3 regions of the Streptomyces sp. NPDC050145 genome follow, and region 1 is predicted to be linked to each of the others. Evidence: riboswitches for the same ligand, from Rfam matches in the RefSeq annotation. Region 1 holds a riboswitch; each other region holds the start of a gene.
The links. Region 1 has a riboswitch for S-adenosylmethionine ahead of thrC (threonine synthase). Riboswitches for the same ligand answer to the same signal wherever they lie in the genome.
Positions count from the first base shown of each region.

Region 2: it holds a riboswitch for S-adenosylmethionine, as region 1 does, so the genes downstream of both, ACIBTU_RS07890 (IclR family transcriptional regulator) here and thrC (threonine synthase) in region 1, are expected to answer to the same signal.
Region 3: it holds a riboswitch for S-adenosylmethionine, as region 1 does, so the genes downstream of both, ACIBTU_RS16630 (aminotransferase class V-fold PLP-dependent enzyme) here and thrC (threonine synthase) in region 1, are expected to answer to the same signal.

Region 1 covers NZ_JBITJS010000022.1:20,379-26,241, reverse strand. The annotation lists gene ACIBTU_RS33790 (trehalose-6-phosphate synthase) at 1-450, opposite strand, end outside; gene ACIBTU_RS33785 (glucosyl-3-phosphoglycerate synthase) at 527-1,474, opposite strand; SAM riboswitch class I at 1,639-1,794, shown strand; gene thrC (threonine synthase) at 1,813-3,114, shown strand; gene ACIBTU_RS33775 (MoaD/ThiS family protein) at 3,169-3,444, shown strand; gene ACIBTU_RS33770 (cold-shock protein) at 3,907-4,113, shown strand; gene groL (chaperonin GroEL) at 4,472-5,863, shown strand, end outside.
Region 2 covers NZ_JBITJS010000003.1:256,376-262,238, forward strand. The annotation lists gene ACIBTU_RS07885 (hypothetical protein) at 53-265, shown strand; gene ACIBTU_RS07890 (IclR family transcriptional regulator) at 298-1,020, opposite strand; SAM riboswitch class I at 1,210-1,351, opposite strand; gene ACIBTU_RS07895 (hypothetical protein) at 1,423-2,529, shown strand; gene ACIBTU_RS07900 (hypothetical protein) at 2,570-2,968, opposite strand; gene ACIBTU_RS07905 (DUF2332 domain-containing protein) at 3,185-4,147, shown strand; gene ACIBTU_RS07910 (aminoglycoside phosphotransferase family protein) at 4,206-5,228, shown strand; gene ACIBTU_RS07915 (hypothetical protein) at 5,372-5,863, shown strand, end outside.
Region 3 covers NZ_JBITJS010000007.1:295,496-301,358, forward strand. The annotation lists gene ACIBTU_RS16620 (rhomboid family intramembrane serine protease) at 1-349, shown strand, start outside; gene ACIBTU_RS16625 (Lrp/AsnC family transcriptional regulator) at 346-627, shown strand; gene ACIBTU_RS16630 (aminotransferase class V-fold PLP-dependent enzyme) at 665-2,056, opposite strand; SAM riboswitch class IV at 2,278-2,395, opposite strand; gene trpD (anthranilate phosphoribosyltransferase) at 2,491-3,555, opposite strand; gene ACIBTU_RS16640 (cytochrome bc complex cytochrome b subunit) at 3,686-5,323, opposite strand; gene ACIBTU_RS16645 (Rieske 2Fe-2S domain-containing protein) at 5,320-5,863, opposite strand, start outside.

The DNA of each region.
Region 1 (5,863 bases):
GGCCAGGTGGTAGTCCTGGACCACGACGGTCGCCCCCGGCGCCGCCCCGTCCGCGAGGGCCTGTGCGAACGCCCGGTTGTACTCCTCGTACGCCGCCCACTGCCGCCGGAACTCCGGTCCGAACGACGGCTCCAACGGGGTCTGGTACAGCATGTGGTGCACGAACCACAGCACCGAGTTCGCGATCCCGTTGTACGCCGCCGCGTGCACCTCCGGGTCGATGTCCAGCATCCGCACACCCGGCTCGGTGATCCCGCGCCGCACCGCCTCCCGGTCCCCGTCGCCGAGCGCCGCGCACACCCACAGCTTGTCGTCGACGGAGCTGAGCGCGGACACGAGCCCGCCCCCGCCCCGCCGGGCCGTGACCGTGCCGTCGTCCCCGACGGCGTACGAGACCGGGCCCCGGTTGGACGCGACAAGAACCTCAGCAGCACCAGGAGTGGAAGCCATACGGGCACGCTAGCCCGCCCCGGAAAGCCTCAAACGTAACGACGCTCACGCCACCCGACGTTCAGGCCACCCGCGCTCACGCCACCCGGCGCTCGCGGTACTCGTCGATCTCCGCCATCGGCGGCCGCTCCTCCGTGTCCACGTCGTGCGTGCGCGGCTCGAAACCCTTCTCGCCCCGCTCGAACTGGGTCAGCACCGGCCGCACCAGATGCCCGCGCGCGAGCCGCAGCTGCGCCGTGCGGTAGATCGCCGCCGCCATCCGGCCGAGCGCCTGCCCGTCCTGGTGCCGGTGCTTCCTGACCCCCACGTCGACCTGGGCGAGCGCGTCCAGGCCCACCGTGTGCAGCGCGTCCACGAGCAGCCCCAGCTCGACCCCGTACCCGACCGGGAACGGCAGCTGCTCGAGCAGGGACCTGCGGGCCGCGTACTCGCCGCCGAGCGGCTGCACGAAACCGGCCAGCCGCGGCCAGTGCAGGTTCAGCAGCGGCCGCGCCACCAGCTCGGTCACCCGCCCGCCCTGTCCCGCGGCGTCACCGAGCGGCCGGTCGTACATCGCCTTCACGAACTGCACGTCCGGGTCGGTGAGCAGCGGTCCGACGATCCCGGACACGAAGTCCGCGGAGAACTCCTTGAGGTCCGCGTCGACGAAGCAGACGATGTCGCCGGAGGTCACGAGGAGTGAGCGCCACAGCACCTCGCCCTTGCCGGGCCGGGCCGGGAGTCGCGGCAGGATCGCGTCCCGGTGCACGACCCGCGCGCCGGCCGCCGCCGCGACCTCGGAGGTCCGGTCCGTGGACCCGGAGTCCACGACCACCAGCTCGTCGACCAGCGGCACCGCCTCCGTCATCAGCTCGCGTCGGATCACGGACACGATCTGGCCGACCGTCGCCTCCTCGTCGAGCGCCGGCAGCACGACACTCACGGTCTGCCCCGACGCGCGCTTCGCGGCGATCAGCTGGTGCGGCGGCCGGTCCGCCACGGACCAGGAGCGCTCGTTCAGCCAGCGCTCTACCTCTTCCAGCACGGTCGGCTGCTCCTCACTCCGCGTGGTGGTGCGGGACGATTTGTGATCCATCTCGCGGTTCGGACGACTATCTCAAGCGTCCAGGCCGTCGGTTACAGTCTTGAACAAGGCCAGGGACCACCGCATGCCGGGGTCGCCGCGAGCCGCGCTCAACAATCGAATACCGCTCATCCAGAGGGGCAGAGGGATACGGCCCGTTGAAGCCCCGGCAACCCTCCAGCCGGTCTCGTAGGACACCGCAACTGTCCATCGCGAGGCTCCCGGCTAGGGAAGGTGCCAAATCCGTCTCACGGCGAGATGCGTCGTGAGGAAGATGAGGAGAAAGGGCCTCGCCTCTCATGGCTGTACAGACTGTCGCCACCGGAACCACCCCCTCCGAGAAGACCGTGGACCTCGGTCCCGCGTCGGGCCTCTCCTGCCGCGAGTGCGGCGCCAAGTTCGAGCTCGGCCCGATCTTCGCGTGCGTCGAGTGTTTCGGGCCTCTGGAGGTCGCGTACGACCTTCCCGTCGGCGACCCCGAGGCGCTCCGCAAGCAGATCGAGGCCGGCCCCGCGAACATCTGGCGCTACGCGCCGCTGCTGCCCGTCCCGGCCGACGTCGCCGAGAAGCCGAACCTGAACCCGGGCTGGACCCACCTGGTCAAGGCCGACAACCTGGCCCGTGAACTCGGCGTCGAGCAGGGCAGGCTGTTCGTCAAGGACGACTCCGGGAACCCGACGCACTCCTTCAAGGACCGTGTCGTCGCCCAGGCCATCGAGGCCGCCCGCGCCTTCGGCTTCACCACCCTCTCCTGCTCCTCCACGGGCAACCTGGCGGGTGCCGTCGGCGCCGCCGCCGCCCGCGCCGGCTTCCGCTCCTGCGTGTTCATCCCGCACGACCTGGAGCAGGGCAAGGTCGTCATGGCCGGTGTCTACGGCGGTGACCTCGTCGCCATCGAGGGCAACTACGACGATGTGAACCGCTTCTGCTCCGAGCTCATCGGCGACCCGCTGGGCGAGGGCTGGGGCTTCGTCAACGTCAACCTGCGCCCGTACTACGGCGAGGGTTCCAAGACGCTCGCCTACGAGATCTGCGAGCAGCTGGGCTGGCAGCTGCCGGACCAGCTGGTCATCCCGATCGCGTCCGGTTCGCAGTTCACGAAGATCGACAAGGGTCTGCAGGAGCTCATCAAGCTCGGCCTCGTCGAGGACAAGCCGTACAAGCTCTTCGGCGCCCAGGCCGAGGGCTGCTCGCCGGTCTCCGTCGCCTACAAGGGCGGCCACGACGTCGTCCGCCCGCAGAAGCCGAACACGATCGCGAAGTCGCTCGCCATCGGCAACCCGGCCGACGGGCCGTACGTCCTCGACATCGCGCGCCGCACCGGTGGCGCCGTGGAGGATGTGAACGACGAGCAGGTCGTCGACGCGATCAAGCTGCTGGCGCGGACCGAGGGCATCTTCGCGGAGACGGCCGGCGGTGTGACGCTCGGTGTCACCAAGAAGCTCATCGAGGCGGGCCTCATCGACCCGTCGCTCACCACGGTGGTGCTGAACACGGGTGACGGGCTGAAGACCCTCGACGCCGTCGCGGAGTCCTCGCAGGCCACCGCGACGATCCGGCCGTCCCTCGAGGCGTTCCGGTCCGCCGGGCTCGCCGAGTAGTTCCCCCGAGTAGTTCCCCGCCCCCCTTTACCGAAGAACAGCCGAGGTGAACCCATGAGCGTCAACGTCCGGATCCCCACCATCCTCCGTACCTACACCGGCGGGCAGGCCGAGGTGCCGGCCGAGGGCGCGACCCTCGCCGACGTCATCGCCGACCTGGAGAAGAACCACACGGGCATCGCCGCCCGCGTGCTCGACGACCAGGGCAAGCTGCGCCGCTTCGTGAACGTGTACGTGAACGACGACGACGTCCGTTTCGAGCAGGGCCTGGAGACCGTGACGCCGGACGGCGCCGGCGTCTCGATCATTCCCGCCGTCGCCGGCGGCTGATCGACGGCGGCTGATCGCCTCGACCGTCCGGGATTTCCCTGACTTACCCAGAGTTACCAGAATTGCCCCCTCCGCCAGAGAAGCGGAGGGGGCAATTCTGCATGGTTGAGCGGGGTACAGTTGGGGAAGCTGCTCCGCTCCCGTCCGTGGTGCATGACGGACGCATATGAGTTCTTGAGCGAATCCCGATGAGAAGCAGCCAAAGCGCCCCGCCCATTCGGGCCTTTTATGGCATTTATTCGACCCGACTTGCCCTGGGATCCGGTGAGTTGGCCCGGTTTCCCCGATCGCGGGCGCTCAGAATTGTCGTCCGATTGACCTGTTGCAGAGGGCAGTTGGGCAGATACATTCGGCCGCGGTCGACGCGTTCCGGCGCACACCCCCAACCCTTTGGGGCGTGAGGTCTGACCCGGGTCCGCGAAGTGCGGACTCGCGCAAGGGCCAGTAATAGGGGAGTTAGGCATGGCTCAGGGCACCGTCAAGTGGTTCAACGCGGAGAAGGGGTACGGCTTCATCGCGGTCGACGGTGGTGCGGATGTTTTCGTCCACTACAGCGCCATCCAGATGGACGGATACCGCACCCTTGAAGAGGGTCAGCGGGTCGAGTTCGAGATCTCGCAGGGCCAGAAGGGGCCGCAGGCCGACATGGTTCGGCTTGCCGCCGGCTGAAGCGCGCGCGTCTGACCGCAAGCTTCGTACGACACGAGGGTCCGTGTCCCCGATCGGGGGTGCGGGCCCTTCGTGCTGCCCGGAGGCCGGAGCGGTGCGGGACCGGGAGCGGGGTCGGGGGCGGGACCGGGTGGCGCGCGGGGGTGCGGATCTGTGGTAGCCGCTTGCACTCGCATGGGGCGAGTGCTAATCATTGGGCTTAGCACTCTCCGAGTGAGAGTGACAGAACTTGGATCGGGCCAGTGAGGCTCGCACGCCGGGTGGGGCAAGGAACCACAAGGTGCGCAAGCCGTCCGTCGCGGGCGCCGGCACGGTCCGTTTGCTTGCTTTTCCACCCCGTCCGGGAGGACCACTTCACATGGCCAAGATCATCGCGTTCGACGAGGAGGCACGGCGCGGCCTCGAGCGCGGCATGAACCAGCTCGCCGACGCCGTCAAGGTGACCCTGGGCCCCAAGGGTCGCAACGTCGTCCTCGAGAAGAAGTGGGGCGCCCCCACGATCACCAACGATGGTGTGTCCATCGCCAAGGAGATCGAGCTCGAGGACCCGTACGAGAAGATCGGCGCCGAGCTGGTCAAGGAGGTCGCGAAGAAGACGGACGACGTCGCCGGTGACGGCACGACGACCGCGACCGTCCTGGCCCAGGCCCTCGTTCGCGAAGGCCTTCGCAACGTGGCCGCCGGTGCCAACCCGATGGCCCTCAAGCGTGGCATCGAGAAGGCCGTCGAGGCCGTCTCCGCCGCCCTGCTCGAGCAGGCCAAGGATGTCGAGACCAAGGAGCAGATCGCTTCCACGGCCTCCATCTCCGCCGCCGACACCCAGATCGGCGAGCTCATCGCCGAGGCCATGGACAAGGTCGGCAAGGAAGGCGTCATCACCGTCGAGGAGTCCCAGACCTTCGGTCTGGAGCTCGAGCTCACCGAGGGTATGCGCTTCGACAAGGGCTACATCTCGGCGTACTTCGCCACCGACATGGAGCGCATGGAGTCGTCGCTCGACGACCCGTACATCCTGATCGTCAACTCGAAGATCGGCAACGTGAAGGACCTCCTTCCGCTGCTCGAGAAGGTCATGCAGTCCGGCAAGCCGCTGCTGATCATCGCCGAGGACGTCGAGGGCGAGGCCCTGTCGACCCTGGTCGTCAACAAGATCCGTGGCACCTTCAAGTCCGTCGCCGTCAAGGCCCCGGGCTTCGGCGACCGCCGCAAGGCCATGCTCGGTGACATCGCCATCCTCACGGGCGGCACCGTCATCTCCGAGGAGGTCGGCCTCAAGCTGGAGAACGCCGGTCTCGACCTGCTCGGCCGCGCCCGCAAGGTCGTCATCACCAAGGACGAGACGACGATCGTCGACGGCGCCGGTGACAGCGACCAGGTCCAGGGTCGCGTCAACCAGATCCGTGCCGAGATCGAGAACAGCGACTCGGACTACGACCGCGAGAAGCTCCAGGAGCGCCTCGCCAAGCTCGCCGGCGGCGTCGCCGTCATCAAGGCGGGCGCGGCCACCGAGGTCGAGCTCAAGGAGCGCAAGCACCGCATCGAGGACGCCGTTCGCAACGCGAAGGCGGCCGTCGAAGAGGGCATCGTCGCCGGTGGTGGCGTGGCCCTCCTCCAGGCCTCCGCGGTCTTCGAGAAGCTCGAGCTCGACGGTGACGAGGCGACCGGCGCCAACGCCGTGAAGCTCGCGCTCGAGGCCCCGCTCAAGCAGATCGCCGTCAACGGTGGTCTCGAGGGTGGCGTCGTCGTGGAG
Region 2 (5,863 bases), on a different contig from region 1:
CCGTCAGGCGCGTGAGGCGATCCGTGAACTGGCGGCGGTCGAACCGTTGATCATGCTGGAGGGGCCCGAGCCCGTGATCGACGCGGCCGAGAAGGTGGTCGCCGCCCTGCGTCATGAACACAGCGCGGCTCGGGCGCTCTACCTGGACCGACGCCCCGGCCCGTGGCAGAACTACGAAGAGGCGCAGGCCCGGCGCATTCAGGCACTCCGGGACCTCTGGGCCACGGCGCGCAAGGCACTCGGGGCCGACATCAGCACCGCGTGACAGCGACGAGGGGGCCTTTCCGCGGAAGGCCGTCAGGGTTGGTGTATGGCCTCGGTGAGGCGGTCCGCCGCGTGGATGGCGGCCTTCGCGAGCCGGGCGCCCGGGTGGCGGGTGAGGCGTTGGAGCGGGCCGGTGACCGTGACGGCGGCCACGACGCGCCGGTCCGGGTCGCGGACCGGCGCCGAGACGGAGGCCATGCCGGGTTCCCGTTCGCCGATCGACTGGGCCCAGCCCCTGCGCCGTACGCCGCTGAGGGTCCTGGCCGTGAAGTGAGCCCCCTGCAGCCCGTGGTGGTAGCGCTCGGGTTCCTCCCAGGCCAGCAGGACCTGGGCGGCGGAGCCGACCTTCATGGGGAACGCGGAACCGACGGGCACGGTGTCGCGCAGACCTGCGGTCCGCTCGGCGGCGGCGACGCAGATGCGCACGTCCCCCTGCCGGCGGTAGAGCTGAGCGCTCTCGCCGGTGGTGTCCCGCAGGGCGGTGAGGACCGGGCCCGCCGAGGTCAGCAGGAGATCCTCGCCCGAAGCCGCCGAGAGTTCGGCGAGCCACGGGCCCAGGACGAACCGGCCCTGCAGGTCCCTGCCGACCAGACGGTAGCGCTCGAGGGCGGTGGCGAGCCGGTGGGCGGTGGGCCGGGACAGGCCGGTGGCGGCGACCAGCCCCGCGAGTGTGGCGGGCCCCGCCGCCAGCGCATCCATGATCACCGCGGTCTTGTCGAGCACGCCGACACCACTGGAAATATCGGATATGTCCATGAAAAGACCTACTCCAGTCTCAGGCCGCGAGTGAGGATCGCGGAGACCTCGCCGAGGCGAGGGCGGGGGTGATCAGCGAGGAAGGACCGAAGACATCGGTCGAGGTGTCGCAGTGATCGCGAGACGGGTATGCGGAAGGCCCGGGGCGGAAAGAGCCGGGGCGAAGGTCAGCACAGAGAGCACCGTGTCTCCTCATCTTTTCCCGCGCCACGTTGGCGCGAGCCGGAGTTGGCACTGATCCCGACGGCGCGGCGCGAAGATGGAGCGCCGAGTCGACCGGGGAGTTGCCGGGGCTTCGTAGGGCCGGTCCCTCCACCCCTCTGGATGATTCGCGAAGACAATAGCAAGACTCCGGGCGTCACCTGCCGGGGGCTACCCCGATACGGAGGGTGAGGGGGAACCGTGGGTGTTCTGGACAGTGACCGGCGGCGACTGGCGCGGGGGCTCGCGCTGGCCGTCGCGGGCGCGTTGCTCGGCGCGGGCGGCGTGGCGTGGGGGACGGGCACGCTGCCGTTGTTCGGCGCGAAGCCCTGTTGGGACGCGGTGGCCGATCGCGATGTGGAGGTCCTGGTCGGCGACCACGACGTCGAGCACAGCGAGATCCGCCCCGCCTGGGTGGGCGGCGGTGAGCTGCAGGGAAGCTGTCGTCTGCTGGTCGCCGACGGACAGTCCCGTCCGCGGCCGACCCAGATCCGCGTTCACGACCTGAAGGGTCTGACGAGGGACAACCTTCCCTGGGCGGACGAGTTCCTGTCGACACGGATGACGCCTCTGGGCGGTGACCTGCTGGGAATGGCCTCGGACACCCGGGCGTGGGTCGCACTGCCCGACGCATGCCACGAGCCGGGTCGCCACAGCGGGCCCGCCGTCGTGGACGCGGCCGTGGGCGACGAGGAGATCGGCCACGCCACGGACGCGAAGGACAGTGCCCGCAACCGACAGGCCCTCGCCCGCATCGTCGTCGACGTCGCGAACCGGACCATGGAGACGCTCGACTGCCAAAGCGCCGACAGACTCTCTGCGCCCCGTGAACCCGCCCCGGAACCCGCACAGTTCGAGCCCATCGGCCACAGCCGGAAGATGTGCGGGCTGAAGAACGTGACCCTGCCCGAGCCGTACCGCGACTTCCGTCCCATGGCGCGCGTCACGCCCGGCGGCGCGGACGTGGCTCCTGCGTGGGGCTGCGACGTCCGTCTCAGCACCGCCGGCGATCCCGAGTTCCGCCTCAGGACCGTCCAGGAGCCCGCACTCACCGGCGCGTTCAGCACAACAGTCCGCGGGCAGGGGCTCGGCATCACGAACGAGGAGGGGCGTGACATGGACGGATCCTCATCCCCGACGGTTGCGGCCCTGCGCGCCAACTGCTCCGACGGACCGGCTGTCTTCATCGCCGAGGACCACTACCGCACCGACCGACGCATTTTCGTACGCCAGGTCTTCCTGGACTACGTGGCAGCGGAGGCCGCACGCCTGGATTGTGAACCTCTGCACATCCGCCTGCCCGCCTGAGAACCGCACCGAAATCCGCACCGAAATCCGCGTTCCACTGCTAGAGCGGAAGCCAATCAGGCCACCATGCCGGAGCATTGTCGGGGGAGCACTCGGCCACACTCACCGGATATCCCGAGGGGGCTCCAAAGGCGGACATCATCAACCAGTAAGTTCCCAGCGTCGCCAGCACGGAGACGACGAAGGCTGCCGCCATGCTGCGGCCTCCCAGGAACCCGAAGGAGAGAATCCAGAGTACGGAGATGATCAGCCACAGCCCGAAGAAGACGGGAATGAGGGAGAAGAAGTTGGCCGATGCATTGACTCCGATCTCGCAGTCGTTCCAGGCCCTCCCCAGCATTGTCGTGCCGGCATAGGAAGCAACAACTCCGGCGACCGGGCCTATTGCGCACCCGGTGAGGCGGCGTCCGGCTTGAGCATCTCCGCTCGTGTCTTCCATTCGCGCCTTCCCTCGGGGGTTCGGGCCTCCGCGCCGACGACCCGTCCGGTGATCCGGAGTGCGCGCCCGCATGATCATGCCCGGAGGCAGCCCGCTCGCGTCAACTGCTTGTTCTGAACAGTGGGGGAGCGTTCGTGAGCGGCGCCCCTCCGCCAACAACCACTACCGCCCGTTGATTTGGCGGCCGTTACAGCGACCCGCCCATATGATCACGTCATGGCGATGACAGGGTTGGACGATCAGGTGACGACGGCGGAGAACTATCGCCGCTTCGCCGAGAACGAGGCGGCGGGACGATCCCCCGCCTACGAGACGCTGGCCCTCGCGGTGGCGTCCGACCCCGACGTGCTGAGCTTCCTGAGCACCCTGCCTCCCGACAAGCGCCAGCCGAACCTGCTGTTCGCCGCGGCCCGTCACCTGCTGCACACGGCGCCCGACGCGGACGCGCTGCGGGAGTTGGCCACCGCCCAGGCCGGGCGGCTGCGGGCGACGATGCTGTCCCGGCGCACCCAGACCAACGAACCGGGCCGCTGCGCAACCCTCCTTCCCGCGCTGGCCGCGCTCGACGGACCCCTCGCCCTGATCGAGGTCGGCGCGAGCGCCGGACTGTGCCTGCACGTCGACCGGTACTCCTACGACTACGGCCACACACACCTGACCGGCGGCGACCCACAGGCGCCGACGCTGCGATGCCGGGCGCAGGGCCCGCACCCGGAACTGCGGATGCCCGAGGTGGCATGGGCGGCCGGCATCGACCTCAACCCGCTCGATCCGTCGGATCCCGAGGACCGGTCCTGGCTCGAGTGCCTGGTGTGGCCAGGGCAGACGGCCCGCCGCGAACGCCTCGTCTCCGCCTTGGGGACCGCGCAGCGCCGTCCCGTGCCCGTCCACGAGGGCGACCTGTTCGAGGCGCTGCCGGCCCTCGTCCGGCAGGCGCCTCGGGGCGCGCGGGTCGTGGTGTTCCACTCGGCGGTGCTGGCGTACGTGACGCCGGAGGTCCGCGCCGACTTCGCGGAGCTGACCCGCGAGCTCGGCGTCGTGTGGATCGCGAACGAGGCGCCCGGCGTGGTCGCCGACATCGAGCCGCCCCGGTTCGAGACCTCGCCGTTCGTCCTCACCGTCGACGGCGCGCCGGCCGCCTACACGCACCCGCACGGCGACTGGATCCACTGGATGTAGCACGTACAGCCGGGAAACCTCGTTGCTGCCCGAGGCCCCCCGCCTCGATCATGTGGCCATGGCGAGACGAGCGAGTGCCGAGACCACCGATGTGCCCGCCGACGTGCCTGCCGACGTGTCCGCCGACGTGCCCGCGGCCGCGGGTGTGCGCGTGGACTGGTGGGCCGTTCCGGCCGGCGTCAGAAGCCAGGTCGAGGCATCCCTCGGATCTCCTGTGGAGACCGCAGTCACCCAGGCCGGTGGCTTCTCGCCCGGTGTCGCCGCTCGCGTGCGCCTCGTCGACGGCCGACGGGTCTTCGTGAAGGCCGTGGGACCCGAACCCAACCCTGCGACTCCTGACCTGCACCGGGCGGAGGCCAGGATCACCGCAGCCCTGCCGGCCACCGCTCTGGTGCCGTCGCTGCTCATGTCCCTGGACCTCGAAGGCTGGGTCGTCCTGGTCCTCGAAGACGTGGACGGCCGGACGCCGGCCCAGCCATGGCGGCTGAACGAGCTCCAACGTGTCCTTGCGGCGGCCGCCGAGCTGTCCGCGCAGCTCGACCCCTCGCCGATCGAGGCACCGACGCTCGCCGACCGCATCGGTGAGGACTTCCGAGGCTGGCGTCGCCTTGCCGCTGCCTTTGAGGAGGGGACGGACGACCTGTCCTGGCTCGACCCCTGGGCGCGCCGCCGACTCGCACGCCTCGTCGACCGGGAAGCCGACTGGGCGACCGCCGCAGCCGGCCGTGCCTTGATCCACGGCGATCTGCGTGCGGACAACGTGCTGCTCACCGAGGACCGCGTCATGGTGGTCGACTGGCCGTGGGCCGCGGTCGGTGCCGCGTGGTTCGACGTCGTGGCGATGGGCCCGAGCGTGATCATGCAGGGCGCCCCGGATGCCATGAGCGTTCTTGACCGGCACCTGCGTGCCCGCGGTGCCGACCCCGAAGACGTCACCACCGTACTCATCGCCCTGACCGGCTACTTCCTTCGTAAATCCGTCGAGCCCCCGCCGCCCGGACTGCCGACCCTGCGGGGCTTCCAGCGCGCCCAGGGCGAAGCCGCCCTGGAGTGGGTGCGTGAGCGGACCGGCTGGAGTTAGAAGCGAGGCCGAGACCGCCGCGCACTCCGCGGCGGACGCCAGGCTGGTCATACTTCCGCCTCAGCGGTCACTCACCCGGGCGGGGGAGGGGGATCGTTCCGGCGGCAGACGCCACCCTCAGCGGTCGATGCGACGTTCGGAACATGACCAGTGGTGAACTGACGACGAAGGCGCCCTGGAGCGCCTGGTGGCAGAGATGGCCGCGCTGGGTGGCCCGGACGACGACGGTGTGGGCGGTGCTGTACACCGGCTTCGGGCTGGCGTGCGCGCTGAGCGGCACCTCCCTGCCCTACCACGGTGGTGACTCCGAGGCGTCCGGGCTGGGTTGGGCGGTCGTGGCGGTGGGTGCGCTCGCCGCGTCGGTCAGCGGAGCGGTGGCGCTGTACGGGCTGCGGCCGGCGCTACGGGTGCTGCTCTGGGTGGCCTGCGGGCTGGCCGGGATCACCGCGTTCAGCCTGCTGATGGATGTGATCACGCTGATGTTCGGTCAGGGCGTGGACAGTGAGGCCGCCGCAGCGAACAAGGCCCTGGCGGCGGTCGGGGCGGTCCTGCTGGCGGCCACGGCCCGGTCCGACCGCCTGCCCACCGGCGCTGCCGTACGAGCGTCCACCGCTGCCCCGCGTTCTGTCCAACTC
Region 3 (5,863 bases), on a different contig from region 1:
GTACGCGCTGGCGCACGCGAGCTCGGAGCAGACCCTGGTGGGCGCGTCCGGGGCGATCTCGGCGGTCCTGGGCGCGTTCCTGTACCTTTTCCCGGACGCGCGCGTGACGAGCCTGTTCCCGTTCCTGCTCTTCCTGCCGCTGCGCTTCCCGGCCTGGGTGGTGCTGCCGTTCTGGGTGGCGCTCCAGTGGGCGGCGGCGGGGCAGGCCGGACAGGGCCCGGGGGTGGCCTATCTGGCGCACCTGGTCGGCTTCTCCACCGGCTTCCTCTACGCATGGGTGCGGTACCGGGGCCGGGCTAGAGTGAAGGCGACCCACACCACGGCCACCGAGGGAGACAGCCAGCCGTGATCACCGCGATCGTGCTCATCAAGACCAGCGTGGACCGCATCCCCGAGATCGCGGAGTCGATCGCGGCGCTGGAGAGCGTCAGCGAGGTCTTCTCCGTCACCGGTACGTACGACCTGATCGCCATGGTCCGGGTCGCCCGCCACGACGACCTGGCCGATGTCATCCCCGGCAAGATCAGCAAGATTCCGGGTGTGGAGGCGACGGACACCCACGTCGCCTTCCGCACCTACTCCCAGCACGACCTGGAGGCCGCGTTCGCCATCGGCCTGGACGGCTGAGCGGACCTCCCTAAAAGTCTCGCAGGCCTCGTATGCCTCAGGAGGCCGGGACGCAGCGTCCGTCCTCCGTGCGGTAGTTCCAGCGGGCACCGTCCCGGACCAGCTCGGTCACCGCGGCGACGAAGCGCTCGACGTGCTCGTCGGGGGTGCCCGCGCCGAAGCTGACGCGGATCGCGTTCAGCGACTTCTCGCCGGGCGCGGCCTCGGGGGCACCGCACTCCCCCTGCTGCTGCGGGTCCGAGCCGAGCAGCGTGCGCACCAGCGGGTGGGCGCAGAAGAGACCGTCGCGCACGCCGATGCCGTACTCGGCGGAGAGCGCGGCCGCGAAGTGCGAGGAGTTCCAGCCCTCGACGACGAACGAGATGACGCCGACCCGCGGGGCGTCGTCGCCGAACAGCGACAGCACCTTCACCTCGGGCACCGCCGCAAGGCCCTCGCGCACCTTCCGGATCAGGTGCTGCTCCCGGGCGACGAGGGAGTCGAAGCCCGCCTCGGTCAGCGCCTTGCAGGCGGAGGCGATCGAGTAGACACCGATGACGTTGGGCGAGCCGGCCTCGTGGCGGGCGGCGCTCTCGTGCCACTCGACGTCCACGCCGCCGTCCGCGCGCCGGGCGACCTTGCGCGACGCGCCGCCGCCGGCCAGGTACGGCTCGGCCTCGGTCAGCCAGTCGGAGCGGCCCGCGAGCACGCCCGAGCCGAACGGCGCGTACAGCTTGTGCCCGGAGAAGGCGACCCAGTCGACGTCCAGGTCCTGTACGGAGACGGGGTGGTGGGGGGCGAGCTGGGCGGCGTCGAGGACGATGCGGGCGCCGTGCGCGTGCGCGGCGGCGGCCAGTTCGCGCACCGGCCACAGCTCACCGGTGACGTTCGAGGCGCCGGTGACGCAGACGAGGGCCGGACCGTAGGGGTCGCGGTCGGTGAGGGCGCGCTCCAGGGTGGCGACGGCCTCGTCGGGGGTGCGCGGCGCGTTCAGGTAGGTGACGCGGGCGTCGCGCCAGGGCAGCAGCGAGGCGTGGTGCTCGGTCTCGAAGACGAAGACCTGGCAGTCGGCCGGGAGGGCCTGGGCGAGCAGGTTGAGCGAGTCGGTGGTGGAGCGGGTGAAGACGACCTGGTCGCCCTCGCGGCAGTCGAGGAACTCGGCGACGGCGGTGCGGGAGTTCTCGAACAGGTCGGTGGACAGCTGGGAGAGGTACCCGGCGCCGCGGTGCACGCTGCCGTAGTACGGGGCGTACGCGGCGACGTCGTCCCACACGCGCTGGAGGGCGGGGGCGCTGGCGGCGTAGTCGAGGGCGGCGTAGGTGACTTCGCCGCCGGTGACGAGCGGCACGGTGACGTCGCGGCCGAGGACCGGCAGCGGGGCGCCGCAGGCGGGGTCGGCGGACTCGGCGCAGGCGGTGGCGGTGGCGGCGGAGGGGGTGTGAGCAGACATGGGTGTCTCCCGGCAGGACAAGGCGAAAGGACGGAGAGATCCCGCACGGCGGCACGACAGGGCTCAAAAGGCCGTCGGCGTACGGGTGTTGACCTCGACGCACGGCGGCAGAGACCCGGCCGGGCGGAGGGTGTGGTGGAGAAGGGGCGAGAAGCCCTAGCGCATTCGCTTGCTCACGAGACTGCTCCCTCGAACGACCCAGGACCCCAGGATTCGCGAGGGGTCCGCGCTTGCCATGCGCCTTGCTGCGCACGGCCTGGTCTTCACCCGGGGCACCCCGCCACGGACGGAGGGTTGCCGGACAGCGAGCCGGGGCCTAAATCGCTGTCACTCATGACCTTGCTCAGCATCCTGCCACACGTCCCGGAAACGGCAAGGGCGCAGTCCAGAATCTGGACTGCGCCCTTGTTCGCGCGGGTGCGGGCGGGTGCGGGTCAGCGCTGGGTGGCGGCCACCCAGCGCTCCAGGGCCGCCTTGGCCGCCCCGCTGTCGATCGAGTGCGCGGCCCGCTCCATGCCGGCCGCGAGCTGCTCGGTGAGCGTGCCCTCGCCCGGGCGCACGGCGACGAGCGCGGCCGCCGAGTTGAGCAGCACGGCGTCGCGGACCGGCCCGCGCTCGCCGTCGAGCAGGCGCCGCGCCACCTCCGCGTTGTACGCCGGGTCGCCGCCGCGCAGGGCCTCGATGGGGACCGGCTCGATGCCGACGTCGCGCGGGTCGAAGCGCTCCTCGCGCACGGCGCCGTCGCGCACCACCCAGACGCGGGAGCTCCCGGTGACGGTCAGCTCGTCGAGGCCGTCGTCGCCGCGGAAGACGAGCGAGGAGTTGCCGCGCTCGGCGAAGACTCCGGCCACGACCGGGGCCATCCGGGCGTCGGCGACCCCGACGGCCTGGGCGCGGACCCGGGCCGGGTTGGTCAGCGGGCCGAGCAGGTTGAAGACGGTACGGATGCCGAGCTGGCCGCGGGCGGCGCCGGCGTAGCGCAGCGCGGGGTGGAACTTCACGGCGAAGCAGAAGGTGATGCCCGCCTCCTCGGCGACCTGGGGCACCCGGGAGGGCGGCAGGTCGAGGTTGACGCCGAGCTTCTCCAGGACGTCGGAGGCGCCGGAGGCGGAGGACGCCGCCCGGTTGCCGTGCTTGACGACCTTGGCGCCCGCGCCGGCCACCACGATCGCCGACATGGTCGAGATGTTGACGGTCTTGGCGCCGTCGCCGCCGGTGCCGACGATGTCGACGGTCTCGCCGGGCACCTCGATCACGTTGGCGTGCTCGTACATGCCGCGGACCAGACCGGAGATCTCCGCGACGGTCTCGCCCTTGGCGCGCAGGGCCACCGCGAAGCCGGCGATCTGCGCGTCGGTGGCCTCGCCCCGCATGATCCGGTCCATCGCCCACGCGGTGTCGTCGGCGCTCAGGTCACGGCCCTCCAGCAGGCCGTTGAGGACGGAGGGCCAGGAACGGCCCGCCGCGGTGTCGCCTCCAGCGGGGGTCAAAGCGCTCATCGCCGCTCCTGGTGATACGCGTAGGACAGGTGGGAAAGGGGTGCTCCCACCTTATCCAGTGCCAGGACGGCGAAGAGCCCCCGTCCAGTGCCTGGACGGGGGCTCCTGCCGTGGCGAACAGCGTCAGAGATCAGTGGTGGCCGTGGCCGCTGGTGATCTCCTTGTACTCCTCGGCGGTGGGCTTGGAGATCTGGTTGTGCTCTCCGTAGTAGCCCTTCGAGAGCTTGGCGCGCAGCTTCTGCACGCGCGACAGCTTGCGCTCCACACCGTTCTCGTCGACCGTCGGGCCGAGCTCCAGCGGCGCGTACTGCTCGTGCGCCGTGAGGGTGTGCAGGGCGTCCTGGTTCAGCGGCTCGTGGACCTCGATGAACTCACCGTGCGGCAGGCGCTTGATGATGCCGGACTCGCGTCCGTGCAGCACCTTGTCCTTGTCGCGGCGCTGGAGGCCGAGGCAGATCCGCTTGGTGGCGATGAAGACCACGACCGGCATCACGAAGAAGCTGATGCGGACGAACCAGGTGATCGCGTTGATCGACAGGTGGAAGTGCGTGGCCCAGAGGTCGTTGCCACCACCGATCATCAGCACGAAGTACCAGGAGATCCACGCGGCGCCGAACGCGGTGCGCGTCGGGGCGTTGCGCGGGCGGTCCAGGATGTGGTGCTCGCGCTTGTCGCCGGTGACCCAGGACTCGATGAACGGGTAGACGGCGATGGCGACCAGGACCAGCGGGAAGATCACCAGCGGGATGAACACACCCAGGACGAGCGTGTGACCCCAGAGGTTGATCTCCCAGCCCGGCATCGTACGGATCAGGCCTTCGGAGAAGCCCATGTACCAGTCGGGCTGGGCGCCCGTGGAGACCTGGTCCGGACGGTACGGGCCGATGGCCCAGATCGGGTTGATCGTGGCGATCGCGGAGATGACCGCGATGACACCGAAGACCAGGAAGAAGAAGCCACCCGCCTTGGCCATGTAGACCGGCAGCAGCGGCATGCCGACGACGTTCTTCTCGGTCTTGCCGGGGCCCGCGAACTGCGTGTGCTTGTGGTAGAAGACCAGGATCAGGTGCGCCACCATCAGGCCGAGCATGATGCCCGGCAGCAGCAGGATGTGGACCGAGTAGAACCGGGCCACGAAGTCGCCGCCCGGGAACTCTCCGCCGAACAGGAAGAACGAGAGGTACGTGCCGACGATCGGCACGGACAGGACCGCGCCCTCCATGAAGCGGACACCGGTGCCGGAGAGCAGGTCGTCCGGGAGCGAGTAACCGGTGAAGCCGGTGAACATGCCGAGGACGAACAGCAGGAAGCCGAACAGCCAGTTGACCTCACGCGGCTTGCGGAACGCACCCGTGAAGAACACGCGCATCATGTGCACGAACATGCCGGCGAGGAAGATCAGCGCGGCCCAGTGGTGGATCTGCCGGATGAGCAGACCACCGCGCACATCGAAGCTGATGTGCATGGTCGAGTTGAACGCCTCGGACATCAGCTGACCCTGCAGCGGGATGTAGCTGCCGTTGTACTCCACCTCGTTCATCGACGGGTGGAAGAACAGCGTCAGGTACACACCCGTGAGGATGATGATGATGAAGCTGTACATGCAGATCTCGCCGAGCATGAAGGACCAGTGGTCCGGAAAGATCTTGCGCATGTTGGCCTTGGCCAGGGAGTAGATCCCCAGGCGGCCGTCGGCCCAGTCGGCGACGCGCTCGCCGGCCGGCGCCTTCTCGCGGGAAGACGCCTCGTTGGTGGTCGTAGTACTCATCCGCGCTCCCAGAAGGCAGGACCGACGGGCTCGTCGAAGTCGCCGAGCGCCGCGAGGTGGCCCTCGTCGTCAATACCGATGCGCAGCTGCGGCAGAGCGTGACCCGCCGGGCCGAAGATCACCCGCGCGCCGTCGGAGAGGTCGAAGGTGGACTGGTGGCAGGGGCACAGCGCGTGGTGCGTCTGCTGCTCGTACAGGGAGATCGGGCAGCCCACGTGGGTGCAGATCTTCGAGTACGCCACGATGCCCTCGTGCGACCACTCGAGCTCGCGCTTGTCCTTGATGTTCTCCGGCTGGATCCGGACGAGCATCAGGGCGTCCTTGGCGATGTTCGTCTGGAAGTCGTGGTCGTGCTCCTCCAGGCCCTCGGGCTTGGCGAAGGTGAGCGAGCCGACCGGGATGTCCGAGGGACGCAGCGGCTCGTTCGTGTTCATGTTGACGAGCTTGAGGCCCTTCTTCCACGACGTGGTGCGCAGCTTCTTCTCGGGCAGCGGCCCGAGGTCGCGCAGCAGCACCACACCGGAGAGCGGCACCATGGCC